2 regions of the Luteimonas pelagia genome follow, and region 2 is predicted to be linked to the other one. Evidence: predicted binding sites of a transcription regulator. Region 2 holds the regulator's gene; the other holds the start of a gene.
The links. The regulator FliA, encoded in region 2, starts transcription of late flagellar genes. The targets are predictions, from matches to a motif close to TAAAGTTTNNCNNNCNNNGGCCGATAA.

Region 1 (9,814 bases), on a different contig from region 2:
TCGAGGTCGAGGCACGCCACGCGGGACCGGCGCCGGACGGCGACACGGTGGCGCCCGACGGTGATGCGGCGCAGGATGGCCCGGTCGACGGGGAGACGCCGGGATGACGCTGCGCAACGTGGAACGCTGGGGACCGGTCAGCCAGGTCCTGCACTGGACGATCGCCCTGCTGGTGGTCGTGCTGGCGATCGTGGGGCTCAGCCTCGATTCGCTCCCGCGTTCGCCCGATTCGCTGTGGGTCTACGACCTGCACAAGTCCACCGGGCTCACGGTGCTCGGCCTCGCCGTCGTCCGGCTGGCCTGGCGCCTGTATGCCGGCGCCCCCGCGCCGGTGCCCGGCGTGCCACGCATCGAGCGCATCGGAGCGACCACGGCGCATGCCCTGCTGTACGTGTTGATCTTCGCGATGCCGCTGTCGGGCTGGCTGATGGACTCGGCCTCCGGCCTGCGTCCACTCGAATGGTTCGGCCTGTTCCGGGTGCCGAAGCTGGCCTCCCCGGACGAGGCGCTGGCCGACGACGCGCACGACCTGCACGAAACGCTGTTCCTGGTGCTGCTCGGCGTCGTGGCGCTCCACGTGCTGGCCGCGTTCTACCACCACCTGTTCCGCGGCGACGCGACGCTGGCCCGGATGCTGCCGCGCGGCTGGCTGCGCGGGGCCGACCCGCGCGAGGCCGATCGTGGCTGAACGCATCGCGCGGCGCGTCGTGTCGCGGGGCGCGGTCCTGCTCCTGCTCTGCGCGCCGGCGGCGCAGGCGGCCGACTACCTGCAGGCGCCGGGGTCCACGCTCGCGTTCGCGGGTGAATACGAGGGCGAGGTGTTCACCGGCCGGTTCCCCGGCTTCCGCACGACGCTGAGCTTCGATCCGGCCGCGCCCGCGGAGGCGCGCCTCGCGGTCACCATCCCGCTGGCCGGCGTCGACACCGACAGCCGCGACCGGGACGACACCCTGCGCGGACGCGACTTCTTCGATGCCGCGCGCTTTCCGGAAGCGCGCTACGAGGCCGCGGGCGTCCAGGCGCTTGGCGGGGGCCGGTACCGCGCCGACGGCACGCTGACACTGCGCGGGGTGTCACTGCCCGTGCCGCTCGAATTCACGTGGTCCGCGGGGCCGCGCCCCGTCCTCCAGGGCCGGGCGACGGTGTCGCGGCTGGCGTTCGGCATCGGTGGCGGGGACTGGGCCGACACGGGCGTCCTCCCCGACGCGATCGCGGTCAGCACGCGCGTCGTGTTCGCACCGGCGCGGCCCGACTAGCCGTCCCCTCCGAGCCAGGCCTGCACGCGCGCCACGTCGAACGGCCACGCCAGCTCCCTGCCGGGTCCGTCCGACAGCACCGGCACGCGCATCCCGTAACGCGCCTCCAGCGCCGCGTCGCCGTCGATGAACACGCTTTCGAAGTCCGGCACGCGCGCGGCGGCCAGCACCTCCAGCGCGAGGTCGCACAGGTGGCAGTCGTCGCGCTGGTAGAGGCGCAGGGACATGGCGGGGCGGTGGGGCGTCGCGCGGCGGGCGCATAGAATAGGCGCATGGCGCCGGATCCCCGGCACCCACCGGACGACGCAACGCATGGCCGTCAGTACCTTCGACCTGTTCAAGATCGGCATCGGGCCCAGCTCCTCGCACACCGTGGGGCCGATGCGGGCGGCTGCCCGCTTCGCCGGCAAGTGGCTGGACGAGGCCGGGCGGCTGGCGGACGTTGCGCGCGTGCGGGCGGAGGTCTTCGGGTCGCTGGCGCTCACCGGTCGCGGCCACGGCACCGACAAGGCGGTGCTGATGGGACTGGAGGGCCACTGGCCCGACGAGATCGACCCGGACCTCATTCCCGGCGCGCTGGAGCGGATCCGCGGCAGCGGCCGCATCCGCCTGCTCGGCCGCCACGAGATCGCCTTCGACGAGAAGCGCGACCTGGTGATGAACAAGCGGCAGAAGCTGCCCTACCACACCAACGGCATGCGCTTCACCGCGTACGACGCCGACGGCAACGAGATCGCAAGCCGCGACTACTACTCGGTGGGCGGCGGGTTCGTGGTCAACCAGGACGAGGCCGCCGAGGACCGCATCGTCGCCGACACGACCGCGGTCCCCTACCCGTTCGACTCGGGCGACCAGCTGATCGAGACCTGCAAGCGCGAGGGCATCACGATCGCGGACCTGATGTACGCGAACGAGCAGTGCTGGCGGACGCGCGAGGAGATCGACGCGGGGCTCGACCGGATCTGGGCCGCCATGCAGTCGTGCGTGGAGCGCGGCATCCGCTCGCCGGGCACGCTGCCGGGCGGCCTCCACGTCGCCCGGCGCGCGCCGGCGCTGCATGCGGAACTCGAGGCCCGGCCGGAGGCCGCCGCCGAAGACCCGCTGACCACGCTCGACTGGGTCAACCTGTTCGCGCTGGCGGTGAACGAGGAGAACGCGGCCGGCGGCCGCGTGGTGACCGCGCCGACCAATGGCGCGGCCGGCATCATCCCCGCCGTCCTCCACTACTACGAGCGGTTCTGCGCGCACGGCGCGGACGACGCCGCGCGGCGCCAGGGCATCCGCGATTTCCTGCTGACCGCGGCCGCGATCGGCATCCTCTACAAGGAGAACGCGTCGATCTCGGGCGCGGAGGTCGGCTGCCAGGGCGAGGTCGGCGTGGCCTGCTCGATGGCCGCCGGCGGGCTCACCGCCGCGCTGGGCGGCGACCCGGACCGCGTGGAGAACGCCGCCGAGATCGGCATGGAGCACAACCTCGGGCTGACCTGCGACCCGATCGGCGGGCTGGTGCAGATCCCCTGCATCGAGCGCAACGCCATGGGCTCGGTCAAGGCGATCAACGCCTCGCGCATGGCGATGCGGGGCGACGGCAAGCACAAGGTCAGCCTGGACAAGGTGATCAAGACGATGCGGGACACGGGCCGCGACATGCGCGACAAGTACAAGGAAACGTCGCGGGGCGGGCTGGCCGTGAACGTCATCGAATGCTGAGCCCGGCGACCGGGCCGCGGCCGCTGCCACTCGCACGCACGATTCCGCATACTCCACCGATGCACGCCAGGCCCCTCCGAGCCACCACCGCCACCGTCCTCGCCGCCCTGATCGCCGCCGGATGCGCGACGCGTCCCGTGGCGGAATCCGGCGCACCCCCCGATGCCTCCGCACCCGGCGCCGCCACCGCCGCGCGGGATTCGGTCGCGCTGCCGGAGCGCTTCGTGTCCGGCGACACGCCGGGGGAACTGGACTCGCTCGCGACCTGGCCGACGCCCGAGGGCGGCCTGTGGGTGATCGCCACGGCCAAGGGATCGCACGAACTGGTGGTCTTCGACGGCGGCACCGGCGCGCGGCTGCGGACGGTCGGCCGGCGCGGCGAGGCACCGGGCGAGTTCATCCGGCCCAATGGCATCGCGGTCCACGGCGACCTGGCCCTGGTGGTCGAGCGCGACGGCCATCGCGTGCAGGCCTTCCGCCTGCCCGGCTTCGAACCCGCCGGCATCTTCGGTGCGGACGAGCTGCGCAGCCCGTACGGGATCTGGCTGCACGAGACCGGTCCCGGCGAACTGGAAGTCTTCGTCACCGACAGCTTCATGTACGGCGAGGCCTACGACGTCGTGCCGGGGGCGGACGAACTCGACGAGCGCGTGCGCCGCTTCGAGGTGGTGGACGACGGCGCCGGCCCCGTGCGCGCGCGCCTGCTCGGCAGCTTCGGCGACACCGGCGCCGGCGCGCTGCGCAAGGTCGAATCCATCGCCGGCGATCCCGCGCACCGGCGCCTGCTCATCGCCGACGAATTCACCCCGGGCGGTTCGACGCTGCGCGACTACGGCTTCGATGGCCGTTACGCCGGGCGCAGCCTGCCGAGCGACAGCTTCGCGGCCGAAGCCGAGGGCGTCGCGCTGTGGACCTGCGACGGAGGGGACCCGGACGTTGGGTACTGGGTCGCCGTCGACCAGATCTCGCCGCTGACGACCTTCCACCTGTTCGAGCGCGACGGCCTCGCGCTAGTCGCGAGCTTCACCGGCGAAGCCACGTCCTGGACCGACGGCATCGCGTTGCACGCCGCGGCGACGCCCGCCTTCCCGGCCGGCGCCCTCTATGCGGTCCACGCGGACAAGGCCGTCGCCGCCTTCGACCTCGCGGACGTGGCCCGCACGCTCGGGCTCGCGCCGGAGTGCGCGCTCTAGCCCGCCTCGCGCTGCTGGCGTGCGCCGCCGCCGTGGCGGCGCCCGCCGTCGCGGCTGGCGTCTACCGCTGGAAGGACAGGGACGGCGTGACCCACTACGGCGACCGCCCGCCCGCGGGCGCCACGCCGATGGACATCAGGGTCATTCCGGTGCGCGCCGAGGCCGGCGCGATCGCGCGCCTGCGCGTGGACCGGGAGGGTGCCCTCTACGCGGCGTGGGCCGACAACGCGCTCGCCGGACCGGTCGAGGTGATGCTGCATTTCAGCGAGCGGCAGAACGTCGCGGGCGCGCCGGAGCTCCCCGCGCGTGCCACGGTCCCCGCGCGCGGCTCCGCGCTCGTGTCGCGACTGGGCCTCGTGGACCCCATGCGCGACGGCGGGTTCGAACTGCGCCTGGACGTGGTGCCGGGCGACCCGCGGGCCGCGCCGGTGGACGTCGAGTACGGCATGCCGCTCGCCCTGCCGACCGCGCGGATCCACCAGGGGTTCGGCGGCGAGTTCAGCCACAACGACGCCCAGAACCGGCATGCCGTCGATTTCGACGCACCCGTCGGCACGCCGGTGCTGGCCGCGCGCGAGGGCGTGGTCATGCAGGTGGAGTCCGGGTTCGATGGCGCGGGACTCGACCGGGACGCGTACGCCGGCCGGGCGAACTTCGTCCGCGTGCTGCACGCCGACGGCACGATGGCGCTGTACGCGCACCTCAAGGAAGGCGGCGTCATGGTGCGCGTGGGCCAGGCGGTGCGCGCCGGCCAGCAGATCGGGCTGTCGGGCAATACCGGGTTCACCACCGGCCCGCATCTGCACTTCGTGGTGCAGGTCAACCGCGGGATGCGCCTGGTCTCGATTCCGTTCCGCTTCGAAGCCGACGCGCGGCAGACCCGCCTGCGCTAGCCCCGTCAGGCGGCTTCGGCGAGGGCATCCTCGGCCAGCGCCCGCCAGCGCGGCAGGCGGTCATGGACGCCGGCCGCCTTGAGGTACTCCTCGTCGAGCGGCGTGCCACCGACCAGCGCCGACGCCACGTGCACCGCACCGGCCACCCAGAACCCCGACATGCGGAGACGGCCCGGCGCGTGGTGGCTCGCCACCGCCTCCACGATCGGCATCGGCACGCCCCACAGCCCGAGCAGGTAGGCGCCGGCCTCGGCGTAATGCGGCGCGGCGGGATCCGCGCCCTTCGATCCGTCGCCCGGCGCCGCTTCGATGCCCGGCAGCAGCAGGCCGATCTCGCACAGCAGGCCCGCGGTGGCGGCGAGTTCCGCGCTGGGCCCGGCGAGGATCTGGCCGGCCAGGCGCGACGTGAGCATCGCGCGCGCCTGCATCGCCTCGCGGTCCACCCCGCCGGCGCGCTGCTTGGAGAACACCTCGGCCGCCAGCACCAGGCGCTTGATCGCCTGGAACCCGAGCCGGACGACCGCGGAGCGGATATCGGTGACGACGCGCCCGGCGGAGAAGTACGCCGAATTGCACAGGCGCAGGACCTTCGCCACCGTGGCCGGGTCCTGGCTCAGCAGTTCGGCCACGTCGGCCGTGTCCGTGTCGCGGTCCTGCAGCAGCTGGCACAGGTCGATGTACAGGTGCGGCGGCGTGGGCAGCGACTCGACCCCGCCGATGGCCTGTTTCAGGTGAGGGCTGTCGAGCAGCTCGCGCAGTTCCACGACGCTTTCGACCGCCTCGATCAGTTCGCCCGGCTCCAGTGGCCGACGCAGGAGCCGATGGGCGCTCTCCAGGCCCTGCTGGGCGTCGCCGTCGGCGTCGCCGTCCAGCAGCAGGATCCGGACCGCGCCGGGGCAGAGCTCGCGCATGCGCGCCAGCAGGCCCGCGCCGGGCATGTCGTTGGCGGCCGAGCCGGCGACCACGACGTCCACCGCGCGGTCCGCGGGCACGGCGAGCGCCGCCGTCGCGTCATCGCACCAGGCGACCTCCCACTCGAGGTCGAAGTCCCGGAGCGCCTGCTCGAAATCGGCGCGCGCCGCGCCCTTCTCTCCTGCGATGACGATATACACCCGGGCTCCCTGTGCTGGCTGGACGCAGCCGTTAACGGCCGTGGCGGACGGGACTTGAGGCCGGGCAGCCCGTCCCGGCATCGGCGCCGCGGGCCGGTATAATCGCGCCCCTCCCCGCACCGCCCCCGCGCCGCCCGCGCGCCTTCGCCATGTCCGACGTCGCCCGCGAGGCCGCGCGCCGCCGCACCTTCGCCATCATTTCCCATCCCGACGCGGGCAAGACCACGCTGACGGAAAAGCTGCTGCTGTTCGGCGGCGCGATCCAGATGGCCGGCAGCGTCAAGGGCCGCAAGGCGGCGCGCCACGCGACGTCCGACTGGATGGCGCTGGAGAAGGAGCGCGGCATTTCGGTGACCTCCTCGGTGATGCAGTTCCCGTACGGCGGGCGCATCGTCAACCTGCTCGACACGCCCGGCCACGCCGACTTCGGCGAGGACACCTACCGCGTGCTGACGGCCGTGGATTCGGCGCTGATGGTCATCGACGTGGCCAAGGGCGTCGAGGAGCGCACCATCAAGCTGATGGAGGTCTGCCGGCTGCGCGACACGCCGATCATGACCTTCATCAACAAGCTCGACCGCGAGGGACGCGAACCCATCGAGCTGCTGGACGAGGTCGAGTCCGTGCTCGGCATCCAGTGCGCGCCCGTGACCTGGCCCATCGGCATGGGCAAGCGGCTGAAGGGCGTCGTGCACCTGGTCAGCGGCGAGGTCCACCTGTACGAACAGGGCCGGAACTTCACCCGCCAGGATTCGACCATCTTCCCGTCGATCGACGACCCGGGCGTCGCCGCGGCGATCGGCGCGGACATGCTGGCCGAACTTCGGGACGAGCTGGAGCTCGTCCAGGGCGCGAGCCACCCGTTCGACAAGGACGCCTACCTGCGCGGCGAACAGACGCCGGTGTTCTTCGGCTCGGCCGTCAACAACTTCGGCGTGCAGCCGCTGCTCGACTTCTTCGTCGCGCACGCGCCTTCGCCGCAGCCGCATGAGACGGCGACCCGCGAGGTCGCGCCCCAGGAACCCGCGCTGTCCGGCTTCGTGTTCAAGATCCAGGCCAACATGGATCCGCAGCATCGTGATCGCGTGGCATTCATGCGCGTGTGCTCGGGCCGGTTCACCGCCGGCATGAAGGCCTTCCACGTGCGCACCGGCAAGGACGTGAAGCTGGCCAACGCATTGACGTTCATGGCCTCGGACCGCGAGATCGCGCAGGACGCCTGGCCGGGCGACGTCATCGGCATACACAACCACGGCACGATCTCCATCGGCGACAGCTTCAGCGAGGGCGAGGCGCTGCACTTCACCGGCATCCCCAACTTCGCGCCGGAACTGTTCCGCCGCGCGCGCCTGCGCGACCCGCTCAAGCTCAAGCAGCTGCAGAAGGGCCTGGCGCAGCTGTCGGAGGAAGGCGCGACGCAGTTCTTCCGGCCGATGATGAGCAACGACCTGATCCTGGGCGCTGTCGGCATGCTGCAGTTCGACGTGGTCGCCTACCGGCTCAAGGACGAGTACGGCGTGGAGGCGTCGTTCGAGCCGGTGCAGGTCGCGACGGCCCGTTGGGTGAAAGGCGGCGATGCGCGCAAGCGGGAGGAGTTCCGGGACAAGAACGCGATGAACCTCGCGCTCGATGCCGCGGGGCAGCTCGTCTACCTGGCGCCCACCCGGGTCAACCTGCAGCTGGCGCAGGAGCGCTGGCCCGACCTGCGCTTCGAGGCCACGCGCGAGCATGCCCAGGCACTGATGGACGCCTGAGGCCGCCCGGCGCGGCCATCCGGCTCAGCTCGCGATGTAGCGCTGGAGCTGCTCGATCTCGACCTGCTGGTCCTCGATCACGGCCTTGACCAGGTCGCCGATCGAGACCACGCCGACGACGGCGTCGCCCTCGCACACCGGCAGGTGGCGGATGCGCCGCTCGGTCACCAGCTGCATGCAGCGCGCATCGCTGTCCTCCGGCGCGACGCGGATGACGTCCGGGGTCATGATGTCGCGCACCGGCGTGTCCGCGGACGAGCGCCCTTCGAGCGCCACCTTGCGGGCGTAGTCCCGCTCCGAAACGACGCCGACCAGGCGTCCGCCCTCCATCACCATGACGGCGCCGATGCCCCGCTCGGCCATGAGGCGCAATGCGTCGATCACCGGCGCGTCCGGCGCGATCGCGTGGACGTCAGGCCCCTTGGCCTCGAGCAGTTGGCGGACGGTGCGCATGGTCTTCTCCTCCGACGGCGTGGAGTGGCGCCTGGTGGGCGGGCTGGCCGGAGGATACCGCCGTCCCCGGCCGCCAGGCGTCGACGAGGTACAGCGGGCGCTGCTTGGCCTCCTCGTACAGCCGGCCGAGGTACTCGCCGATCAGCCCGAGGGCGACCAGTTGCACGCCGCCCAGGAACAGGATGACCGCCATCATCGTCGGCCAGCCCGCGACCGGGTCGCCCCAGAGCAGCGCCTTGACCACGATCCAGGTGCCGTAGGCGAACGCGAGCACCGCGGTCAGCACGCCCAGGTAGGTCGCCACGCGCAATGGCGCGGTGGTGAAGCTGGTGATGCCTTCCAGCGCGAAGTTCCACAGCCGCCAGAAATTGAACTTGCTCCGGCCCGCCGCGCGCGCGTCGCGCTGGTAGGCGATCGCGGTGCGCTCGTACCCCACCCAGCCGAACAGTCCCTTCATGAAGCGGTGCCGCTCGCGCAACTGTCGCAACGCAGCGAGGGCCCGCGGGGACAGCAGCCGGAAGTCGCCGGTATCGCGCGGGATCGGCGTCTTCGACAGGCGCCCGATCACGCGGTAGAAGGCGTGCGCGGTGGCGCGCTTGAGCCAGCCCTCGCCGTCCCGCTCGATCCGCGTGCCGTGGACGTCGTCGAAGCCTTCCCGCCACTTCTCGACGAACCGGGGGATCAGTTCCGGCGGATCCTGCCCGTCGGCGTCCAGGATGATCGCCGCGCCGGCATGCACGTGGTCCAGCCCCGCCGTCAGCGCGGCCTCCTTGCCGAAGTTGCGGCTCAGCCGCAGCACCGAGACGCGCGCATCCGCCGCGGCGAACGACTCGAGCAACGGCCACGTGCCGTCCGCGCTGCCGTCGTCGACGTACAACACGGTTCCCTCGAGCCCGAAATCGCGGCGGCACGCATCCAGCGCGGCGAGGATCCGCGGGTGCACCGCCGGCAGCACGGCCTCCTCGTCGAAGGCGGCGACCACGACCGTCAGGCGGTCGTCACTGGCGTGCGCGGGGCGGTCCATGCGGGGATGGTAGCGGTCGGCGCCCTCGCGGGCACGCGTGCCCGTGCGGTCAGTCCAGGCGCTCCAGGTAGCCCGGCCCGCCGATCTGCCGCATCTGCCGCTGGATCTGGGCCGTCCTGCGCCGGACGTAGGGGCCCGGGTTGGCCGCGCTGTAGCGCCGCGGGCTCGGCAGCACGGCCGCGAGGCGGGCCGCCTCCGACGGCGCGAGGCGCGCCGCGTCCTTGCCGAAATAGCGCCGGGCCGCGGCCTGGGCGCCATAGGTGCCATCGCCGAACTCCGCGACGTTGACGTACAGCTCGATGATCCGCGACTTGCTCCAGAACGTCTCGATCAGCAACGTGTACCAGGCTTCCAGCCCCTTGCGGAACCAGCCGCCACCACTCCACAGGAACAGGTTGCGCGCGACCTGCTGGGTGAGG
Region 2 (9,814 bases):
CCGCCGCCGCGAGCGTTCCACCATCGTGGCCGTGCGCAGCATGTCGGCGAGCCCGTGCAGCGCCAGCGGGTCGGTCTGGGTGGGGATGACCAGGCGGTCGGCGCAGGCGAGCGCGTTGACCATCAGCAGGCCCAGCGTCGGCGGGCAGTCGAGCAGCACGTGGTCGAAGCGGTGGCGCAGGCCGTGCAGCGCGCGGCCGAGCGCCAGCCCGAGCCCGGGCTGGGTCGCGCCGCGTCGCTCGAGCGTGGCCAGCGCGGGCTGCGCGGCGATGAGTTGCAGGCCGGGCAGCGACGTGTCGCGCAGCAGGGTGGCCGGGTCGGCGCCGCGCGCGTCGAACAGGTCGTGCGCGCCGGCGGGCACGGGGTCGGACGGCACCGCGAACGCGCGGGTGAGCGAGGCGTGCGGATCGAGGTCCAGCATCAGCACGCGACCGCCGCGCGCCGCCAGCCCGCGGGCCAGGCACAACGACGTCGTGGTCTTGCCGACGCCCCCCTTCTGGTTGGCGATCGCCCAGGTCTGCATCAGTGGATTCCCCGCTTGAGCATGGCCGCGCGGGTGGCGATGCCGCCCCCGACGCCGCGTTTGTCCGGTGTGTCGCCGCCCCCGGCGGCCGGTGGGTCGGCGACCGGCGGCGCGGGCGCGGCGATCGCGTCGCCGCCCGGGGCCGCGAGGATCACCAGCTGCACCCGCCGGTTGGCGTTGCGGCCCGCGTCCGTGCGGTTGTCGGCGATCGGCCGCTGCTCGCCGAAGCCGACCACCGCCAGCCGCGCGGGTTCGATGCCGCCACCGATCATCGCGTGCACCACGCTCGCCGCGCGTGCCGCCGAGAGTTCCCAGTTGGAGCGGAACTGCGGCGTGCTGATCGGCCGGTCGTCGGTGTAGCCCTCCACCCGCACCGCGTTGGGCTCGCCGCGCAGCGCTTCGGCGAGCAGCGCGATCGTGCGCCGCGCGGTGGCGTTCGGCACCGCGACGCCGCTGGCGAACAGCACGTCGCTGCGGATCTCGACTTCCAGGTAGGTGTACTCACGGCGCACGACGACCAGGCGCTTGGCCACCAGGTCGGACAGCGCGTGCTCCACGCGCAGCCCGACGGAATGCAGTTGGCGCGCGGCGGCGTCGGCGGGATCCTCCGGACTGCTGTCGGCCTCGCCCCCGCCGGCCTGCCGTCGCGCGCGCACGTCCTTGCCGAAGGTCGGCAGTTCCACCGCCTGCCGCACCATCTGCACCTCCACGGGCATCGCCGCCGACGGCCCGTCGGCACGCGAGGCGGGCGTGGCGATCGTCGGCCGGTCGAACGACGAGCCGCGCAATTGCGACTGGCCGAGCTGGATCGGGGAAATCACCTTCGGGCGGCCGCTGAACGCCGCCTCGAGCGCGTCGGCCATCACCCGGTACTTGCCCTCGTTGATCGAGGACACCGCGTACATCACCACGAAGAAGGCCAGCAGCAGGGTCACCAGGTCGCCGTACGGGATCGCCCAGGCCTCGTGGTTCACGTGATCTTCGTGGACCTCGCGCCGGCGCATGTCAGCTGATGAAACCGCTCAGCCGGGCCTCGATGTTGCGCGGGTTCTCGCCCTGCGCGATCGCGATCAGGCCCTCGACGATCATTTCCCGCGACTGCGTCTGCGCGTTGACGTGGCCCTTGAGCTTGGATGCCATCGGCAGCAGCGCCAGGTTGGCCGCGCCGATGCCGTAGATGGTCGCGGTGAACGCCGCGGCGATGCCCTGGCCGAGCTTGCTCGGGTCGGCGAGGTTCTTCATCACCGCGATCAGGCCGAGCACCGCGCCGATGATGCCCAGCGTCGGCGCGTAGATGCCCATGCCCTCGAACACCTTGGCCGCGGCGAGGTCGCGCTGCCCCTGGCCGTGCAGTTCGATGTCGAGCATCTGGCGGATGGCTTCGGGCTCCACGCCGTCGACCACCATCTGCAGGCCCTTCTTCAGGAAGGGGTCGGTCTGCTGCTGCACCTGCGCCTCGAGGGCGAGCAGGCCCTGCTTGCGTGCCATCGTGCTCCACTCGACCAGTTGCGCCACCAGCGCGGCCCCGTCGCTCGACGGCGGCTGGAACACCCAGCGCACGATCTGCAGCGCGCGGCGGAAGGTCGCCATCGGCGTCTGCACCAGGATCGCCGCGATCGTGCCCACGATGACGATGACGAACGCGGCCGGCGACCAGAGGCTCGCAAGGCCCGCGCCCTTGAGCACGCTGCCGCCGATGAGCGCGCCGACCGCGAGCACGACGCCGATGACGCTGAGCCTGTCCATTGCCGTCGTTAACGGTTCGCGGGCGGCGGACTTGAGCCGCGCAGACCGGTGCGCAGCAGCGCGTCGACGTCGAGGATCAGGGCCATGCGCCCGTCGCCGACCAGGCTCGCGCCGGCGTAGCCGGGCAGGCCGCGCAGCGTGCGCGGCAGGGCCTTGATCACGACTTCCTCGCGCCCCCGCACGCGGTCCACCGCCAGGCAGTAGCGCTGCTCGCCGGCCTGCAGGACCACGCAGGTCTGCTCGGACAGCGGGCGCTCGGGCAGGCCGAGCCAGGCGCGCAGCGACAGCAGCGGCACGGGCGCCTCGCGCAGGTCGAGCACGGGCTGGCCGTCCACCTGCAGGGTCGCGGCGCGCATCGCGCGCGGATCCTGCGCCAGCACCTCGACCACCCGCACCAGCGGCAGCGCGTACACGTCGCCGTCCAGTTCCACCAGCAGCGTGGGCAGGATCGCGAGGGTGAGCGGGACCCGGATCGCGAAGCGCGTGCCGTGGCCGACCTCGGAGTGGATCTGCACCTGCCCGCTGAGCTCGCGGATCTTCGACTGCACCACGTCCATGCCGACGCCACGCCCTGACAGGTCGCTGACCTGGTCGCGGGTGGAGAAGCCGGCGAGGAAGATCAGCTGCAGGCACTCGTCCGGCGTGAGCCGCGCCGCCGCGTCGGGTTCGATCAGGCCCTTGCCGATCGCGCTGCGGCGGATCTTCTCCGGGTCGATGCCGCCGCCGTCGTCGCGCACCTCGATGGCGACGTGGTCGCCCTCCTGCTGCGCCGACAGGCGGACATGGCCGCATTCGGGCTTGCCGGCGGCCACGCGCTGCGCGGGCGGTTCGATGCCGTGGTCGATGGCGTTGCGCACCAGGTGCACGAGCGGGTCGGCGAGCGCCTCGACGAGGTTGCGGTCCAGTTCGGTCTCCGCGCCGACGACCTCCAGTTCCACCGTCTTGTCCAGCTGCCGCGCGACGTCGCGGGCCAGCTTGGGGAAGCGCGCGAACACGCGGCCGACCGGCTGCATGCGCGCGGTCATCACCGCCGACTGCAGGCGCGAGGTGGCCGCGTCCAGCGCGGCGACCGCGCGGTCGAGGTCCTCGTCGCCCAGCCGCGGGCGCAGGGTCTTGATCCGGTTGCGCGCCAGCACCAGTTCGCCGACCAGGTTGATCATCGTGTCGAGCCGGCGCACGTCCACGCGCACGGTGGTCTCCGGCTCGGCCACGGCGACCGGCCGCGACGCGCGCTTCGGCGGGGCCGGCGCCGGCTTGGGGGCCGGCTTCGGGGCCGGCGCGGGCGCGGGCGGGACGGCGGGTGCCGCGGCACCCGGCGCGCCGCCGTCGCCGTGCAGGCTGTCGAGCAGCGCTTCGAAATCCAGGTCGTCGAGGTCGCCCTCCGGCAGCGCCGTGGCGGCCGGCGTGGACGCGGCGCGTACCGGCGCGGCGGTCGGGGCCTCGGGGAGGCGGAGCGCGTCGAGCACCGGCTGCGGCGGCGGCACCGGCGGCTCGCCGGCCGCCACCGCGTCGAGCATGTCCGCGAGCAGGTCGATCGCCTGCTGGGTCGCGTCGAAGGCCGCGGCGTCGAGCGCGCAGCCCTGGCGCGCGGCGCCCAACCGCTCCTCGACCGCGTGGCACAGCACCACCATCGCGCCGAGATCCAGGAACCCGGCGCCACCCTTGACCGTGTGGAACCCGCGGAACACCGCGTTGAGGCCCTCGCGGTCGTCGGGATCGTTCTCCAGCGTGACCATCTCGCCGCCGAGGCGGTCGACGATCTCGCGCGCCTCGACCAGGAAGTCGGCGCAGATCTCCGACGTGACGGCGGCCATGGCTACAGCCCCAGCGAGGACAGCAGCTGGTTGGCGTCGTCCTGCGTCGCGGGCGCGGCGTCCACGCCGGCCACCGCCGGGCCGTGGCCGTGCGCGGGCGACAGCTGCAGCGGGCGCTCGTCCGGCTGCGCGCCGCCCAGGCCCGCGTGCACGCAGCGCACCAGGTCGACCACGCGCAGGATGATCTGCCCGGTGAGGTCCTGCACGCCCTGCGCGGCGGTCATCTCCGACAGGTTAGTGCGCAGGGTGGCGATGGCCTCGGCGCGACCGGCCCCGTCGAGCGCCGGCAGGCCCGCCAGCACGCCGCGGCACTGCTCGATCATGTCCAGCGTCGAGTGGCTGGCATCCTCGCCCAGGCGCACGACGTGTTCCAGCCGGGTGCAGGCCTCGGCCAGCGAATCCGCACCGGTCTCCCCGTCGCCCAGCGCGTGGCCCACCTCGCGCGCCAGGCGCACGAGGCCCTGCACCAGCGGCTGGCTGCGCCATTCGATCAGCGCGTCGATCTGCGCGCGCCAGCCGGCCTCGTCGCCATGCTCGATCGCCCACAGCGCCGCGCGCATGCGGCGCAACACCTGGTCGCGCACCGGGTCCGCGGGACGGATCACGCCGCCTGCCCCAGCCGCTCGAAGATCTTGTCCAGCTTGTCGTTGAGCGTGGCGGCGGTGAACGGCTTGATGACGTAGCCGTTCACGCCGGACTGCGCGGCCTCGATGATCTGCTCGCGCTTGGCCTCGGCGGTGACCATCAGCACCGGGATCTTCGCCAGCGACGCGTCGGCGCGGATCGCCTTGAGCAGGTCGATGCCCGGCATGCCGGGCATGTTCCAGTCGGTGATGACCAGGTCGTACGGGCCCTTGTGCAGCTCGGCCAGCGCGCTGGCGCCGTCGTCGGCCTCGGCCGTGTTGAAGAACCCCAGGTCGTTGAGCAGGTTCTTGACGATGCGGCGCATCGTCGAGAAGTCGTCGACGATCAGGATGCGGATGGTCTTGTCCATGGGCGTGGTGGTCGCTCGGGTGGGGCTTTCGCTGGCCTTATCGGCCGGCGGGCGGATGTCTTGAGGGTCGGCGGTCAGGCGTCGTCGCCGCCGCGCCATTCGCCCAGGCGCGCGCGCAGCCGCAGCATCGCCTGGCCGTGGATCTGGCAGACGCGCGATTCGCTGACCTCCAGCACCGCGCCGATCTCGCGCAGGTTCAGTTCCTGCTCGTAATAGAGCGAGAGGACGAGCTGCTCGCGCTCGGGCAGCTGGCCGATGGCGTCGCCCAGCGCGCCGCGGAAGGCGACGTCCTCGAACGCGCGCGCCGGGGTGGCATCGGGCCCGGAGGACAGGCGCGGCTCGCCGTCGTGGTGCTCGGCGTGCTCCTCCAGGCTGAGCAGCTGGCCGCGCGCGGCGTCTTCGAGCATCGCGTGGTACTCGGGCAGCGGCACGCCCAGCTCCGCCGCGATCTCCGTGGCCGTGGCCGCGCGGCCCTCGCGCTGTTCCACCGCGCGTGTCGCCGCGACGACGTCTCGGTACTTGCGATGCACCGAGCGCGGCACCCAGTCGCCGCGGCGGATCTCGTCGATCATCGCCCCGCGGATGCGGATCGAGGCATAGGTCTCGAAGCTCGCGCCCTGGTCGGACTGGAAGTTGCGCGCCGCCTCGAGCAGGCCGAGCATCCCGGCCTGCACGAGGTCGTCGACCTCCACGCTGGCGGGCAGGCGCGCGGCGAGGTGGTGGGCGATGCGGCGCACCAGTTCTGCGTGCGCCTCGACGATCCGCGCGGCGTCGCTCGCGTGCCCGGCGCGGTAGAGGGCGGCGGCCTGGTTCATGCGACGGCGCTCCTGGGTGGCGTCGCCACCATCCGCTCGAGGAAGAATTCGACGTGCCCGCGCGGTCCGCTCGGCGCCTGCCACTGCGCGGCGCGGCGCGCGATGTCGCGGAAGGCCAGCGCCGACGGGCTGGAGGGGAACGCCTCCACCACCGCCTCCTGGCGCTGGATGGCGCGGCGCAGCCATTCGTCGCGCGGGATCGCTCCCAGGTACGAGAGGGTCACGTCGAGGAATCGCGAGGTGACCCGCTCGAGCTTCTCGAACAGCTGCCGGCCCTCGGCCGGATGCGCCACCTGGTTGGCCAGCACCTGCACGCGGGCGACGTTGCGCTCGCGGCTCAGCACCTTGACCAGCGCGTAGGCGTCGGTGACGGAGGCCGGTTCGTCGCAGACCACGACGATCACGTCCTGCGCGGCCTGGCAGAAGGTCAGCACGCCGTCGGCGATGCCCGCCGCGGTGTCGACCACCATCGTGTCGATCGGCAGGTCGAGCTGCGAGAACGCGTGCACCAGGCCCACGTGCTCGCGCGGGCTGAGCTCGGCCATGTGCCGCTTGCCCGAGGCCGACGGCACCACGAACAGGCCGCCCGGCCCCTCCATGATCGTGTCGGCCAGCTCGCAGCGGCCGGCCATCACGTCGGCGAGCGTGAAGCGCGGCGACAGGCCGAGCATCACGTCGACGTTGGCCAGGCCCAGGTCGGTGTCGAGCAGCAGCGGGCGGCGCCCGGCGTTGGCCAGCGCCAGCGCGAGGTTCACCGACACCGACGTCTTGCCGACGCCGCCCTTGCCGCTGGTGACGGCGATGACGCGCACGAACCCGGTGGCCGCGGCGGCCGGCGGCGTCGCCACGATGGGCGTGGGGAGGGCGTGGTCAGGCGACGGCATGGCGGTCCTCGATGGCGAGCGGGTTGGCGGCGGCGCGGTGCAGCGCGTCGATCGCGTCGACGAGCCGCGACGGATCGGCGGCGGCGATGTCGGACGGCCCCTGGCCGTCGCTGGTGTAGGCGAGCGACAGGTCGTTGCGCACCAGCACCGACAGCGCGGCGCCCAGCTGGCCGGTCTCGTCCACCTTGGTCAGCACGACGCCCTCCGGGTTGGCCGGGCGGTAGCGGCGGACGATGTCGCCGAGGTCCGCGGGATTGCCGTTGGCGGGCAGCACCAGCAGGCTGCGCACGCGGCGGGCGGTGCGCAGCCACAGCACCTGGCCCAGCAGCGCGCGGTCGCGCGTGGCGTAGCCGGCGGTGTCCACCAGCACCAGCGGGTAGTCGGCGAGCTGCTCGAGCGTGCGGCCCAGGGCCTCCGGGCCTTCGGCCTCGCACACCGTCACGCCGAGTCGGCGGCCGTGCGCGTGCAGCTGCTCGCGCGCGCCGGCGCGCGCCGCGTCGGTGGTGACCAGGGCCACGTCGCGGGCGCGGTGGCGCTCGGCGAAGCGCGCGGCCAGGCGCGCGGCGGTGGTGGTCTTGCCGGCGCCGGTGGGACCGACCAGCGCGATCACGCCGCCGTCGTCGAGCGGCTCGGCGCGGTGCACGGTGAGCGTGCGCGCCAGTTCCAGGCGCATCGCGGCACGCGCCGCGTCCACGTCCAGGCGCGGATCGATCCGGCCGGCGACGGCCTGCGACAGCGCCTCGTCGCAACCGTAGCCCTGCAGCGCGTCGAGCACGGCGGCACGCGCGGGCGAGCCGCGCAGCCGCTCCACCGCCAGCTCGCCGAGCTGGCGTTCCATCAGGTGGCGCATCGCCTCGAGTTCGGCGCGCATCGCGCGCAGCGCCGGATCCTCGGTGGCGACGATCGACAGCGCCGGCGTCGCGGAGGCCGGCGCGGCGATGGCGTCGACCGGTGCATCGGACGCCTCGACCGGCGTGGCCACCGGGTCGCACGGCGCCCGGGCCGTGTCGTCGCTGTCGGCGTGTTCGTCGTTCGCCTGCGGCGCGGTGGCCGTGGCCGCCACGCGCGCCGCCGACACCGGCGCGTCGACGGGACCCTCGCCGACCATGCGCGCGAGCATGGCGCGGAATTCGTCGCCCGGGGCCGGGCCCTGCATGTCGGCGGGTGCGGGCGTGGCCGGCGCGGCAGGCGCGGCAGGCGCGGGCATGGACTGCACCCGGGTCGCCGGCGTGGGCGCCGGCGGCGCGACGTCGCGGACCTGTGCCTCCGCCACGGGCGCGGCGGCGATCGCGGGTGCCGGCGTGGCGACGGGTTCCGGCGCCGGCGCGGGCTGCCCGGTCAGCGCGGCGATCATCGCTTCCGCGCGGCCGGTCGGCCGCGGTGGCGCGGCCGCGGGTTGCACGGCCACGGAGTGCACGGCCGCCGCGGGCGCGACCGGCGCGGGCGGCGCGACGGCGACCGGCTTCGGTGCGACCGCGAGTTCGATGCCGGGCACGGCGCTGCGCAGCGCGTGCTGCACCAGGGCTTCGTCGTAATCGGTGGCGGCGACGACCTCGATGCCGTCGGCGGTCGGCCGGTTGGACAGGATGACCGCGTCGGGCCCCTGCTCCTCGCGCACCATCCGCAGGGCGGTGCGCATGTCCGGCGCGATGAAACGCTTGATCCTCACTGCCTCGTCCTCCCGCGCGTGCGCCCTCGGCGCCGCGCCTCAATGGTTCAACCCACCGCACCCACCAGGCGGAGGCGCTTGTCCTCCGGCACCTCGCCGTAGGCCAGCACCGCCAGTTGCGGGACGCTGTGCCGCACCAGCCGCGCGAGCGATGCGCGGATCTGGCCCGGCACCAGCAGCACCGCGGGTTCGCCGCTGGCCTGCTGTCGCGCCACGCACTCGCTGAGGTTCTGGTGCAACCGCTCGGCGAGCCCGGGTTCCAGCGCGGCCGACTGGCCGCCGACCGAGTCCTGCAAGACGCGTTCCAGCGCCGGCGCCAGGGTGTAGACGGGCAGTTCGGGGTCCATGCCGTTGAGGTCCTGGACGATGAAGCGGCCCAGCGCGGTGCGGACCGCCGCGGTCAGCACCGCCGGGTCCTGGGTGTGCGCGCCGTGCTCGAGCAGGGCCTCCACGATCTGGCGCACCTGGCGGACCGGCACGCGCTCGGCCAGCAGCGACTGCAGCACGCGCACGACCACCGACAGCGGCAGCAGCTTGGGCGTCAAATCCTCGACGAGCTTCGGCGTCGCCTTGCCGACGCTGGCCAGCAGCTGCTGGACCTCGTCGTGGCCGAGCAGCTCGCTGGCGCGCTCGCGTACCAGGTGGGAGAGGTGGGTGGCGACCACGGTCGAGGGGTCGACCACCGTGTAGCCCAGCGATTCGGCGTGCGCGCGCTGCGGCGCGGCGATCCACACCGCGTCCAGGCCGAAGGCCGGGTCCTTGCCCGGCAGGCCTTCCAGCGGGCCGAACACGCGGCCCGGATCCAGCGCCAGCAGCCGATCGGCGTGCAGTTCGCCGGTGGCGATGGGCACGCCGTGGAGCAGGACGCGGTACTGGCCCGGGGCGAGTTCCAGGTTGTCGCGGACGTGCACCGCGGGGATCAGGAAGCCGAGGTCCTGGGTCAGCTTCCGGCGCACGCCCTTGAGCCTCGCCAGCATCTCGCCGCCCTGGCTGCGGTCGACCAGGCCGATCAGCCGGTAGCCGACCTCCAGCCCGAGCGGCTCGACCGGCTGCAGCGCGTCCCAGCCCAGCTCGGCGGTCGCCGCGGGCGCGGCCTCGGCCGTGGCGTCGTCCGGGGCGGCCGCGGCCGCCTGCGCGCGCCGGTGCAGCGTCCACGCGGCATAGGCGAACACCGCGCCGAGGGCCAGGAACGGCACGTTGGGCATGCCCGGCACCATGCCGACCACCAGCAGCAGCACCGCGGCGACCGCCAGCGCGCGCTGCTGGCCGAAGACCTGCGCGCCGACCGCCGCGCCCATCTCCTGCGAGCGCGTGGCCCGGGTGACCAGCATCGCCACCGCGGTGGAGATCAGCAGCGCGGGCAGCTGCGC

Region 1: ACYU7H_RS03325 (HDOD domain-containing protein) is a predicted target of FliA. The motif match lies at 6,196-6,222, and genes of this name have one in related genera.

The regions. Positions count from the first base shown of each region.
Region 1 covers NZ_BAAHCG010000001.1:704,242-714,055, forward strand. Annotated here, with positions in the region: gene ACYU7H_RS03290 (YceI family protein) at 1-107, shown strand, start outside; gene ACYU7H_RS03295 (cytochrome b) at 104-688, shown strand; gene ACYU7H_RS03300 (YceI family protein) at 693-1,256, shown strand; gene ACYU7H_RS03305 (glutaredoxin family protein) at 1,253-1,483, opposite strand; gene ACYU7H_RS03310 (L-serine ammonia-lyase) at 1,569-2,966, shown strand; gene ACYU7H_RS03315 (NHL repeat-containing protein) at 3,026-4,159, shown strand; gene ACYU7H_RS03320 (peptidoglycan DD-metalloendopeptidase family protein) at 4,147-5,052, shown strand; gene ACYU7H_RS03325 (HDOD domain-containing protein) at 5,058-6,164, opposite strand; gene ACYU7H_RS03330 (peptide chain release factor 3) at 6,314-7,918, shown strand; gene ACYU7H_RS03335 (CBS domain-containing protein) at 7,943-8,371, opposite strand; gene ACYU7H_RS03340 (glycosyltransferase family 2 protein) at 8,331-9,395, opposite strand; gene mtgA (monofunctional biosynthetic peptidoglycan transglycosylase) at 9,445-9,814, opposite strand, start outside.
Region 2 covers NZ_BAAHCG010000003.1:276,582-286,395, reverse strand. Annotated here, with positions in the region: gene ACYU7H_RS10275 (ParA family protein) at 1-522, opposite strand, end outside; gene motD (flagellar motor protein MotD) at 522-1,526, opposite strand; gene ACYU7H_RS10265 (flagellar motor protein) at 1,528-2,268, opposite strand; gene ACYU7H_RS10260 (chemotaxis protein CheA) at 2,277-4,082, opposite strand; gene ACYU7H_RS10255 (protein phosphatase CheZ) at 4,085-4,687, opposite strand; gene cheY (chemotaxis response regulator CheY) at 4,684-5,076, opposite strand; gene ACYU7H_RS10245 (RNA polymerase sigma factor FliA) at 5,151-5,891, opposite strand; gene ACYU7H_RS10240 (MinD/ParA family protein) at 5,888-6,775, opposite strand; gene flhF (flagellar biosynthesis protein FlhF) at 6,762-8,444, opposite strand; gene flhA (flagellar biosynthesis protein FlhA) at 8,492-9,814, opposite strand, start outside.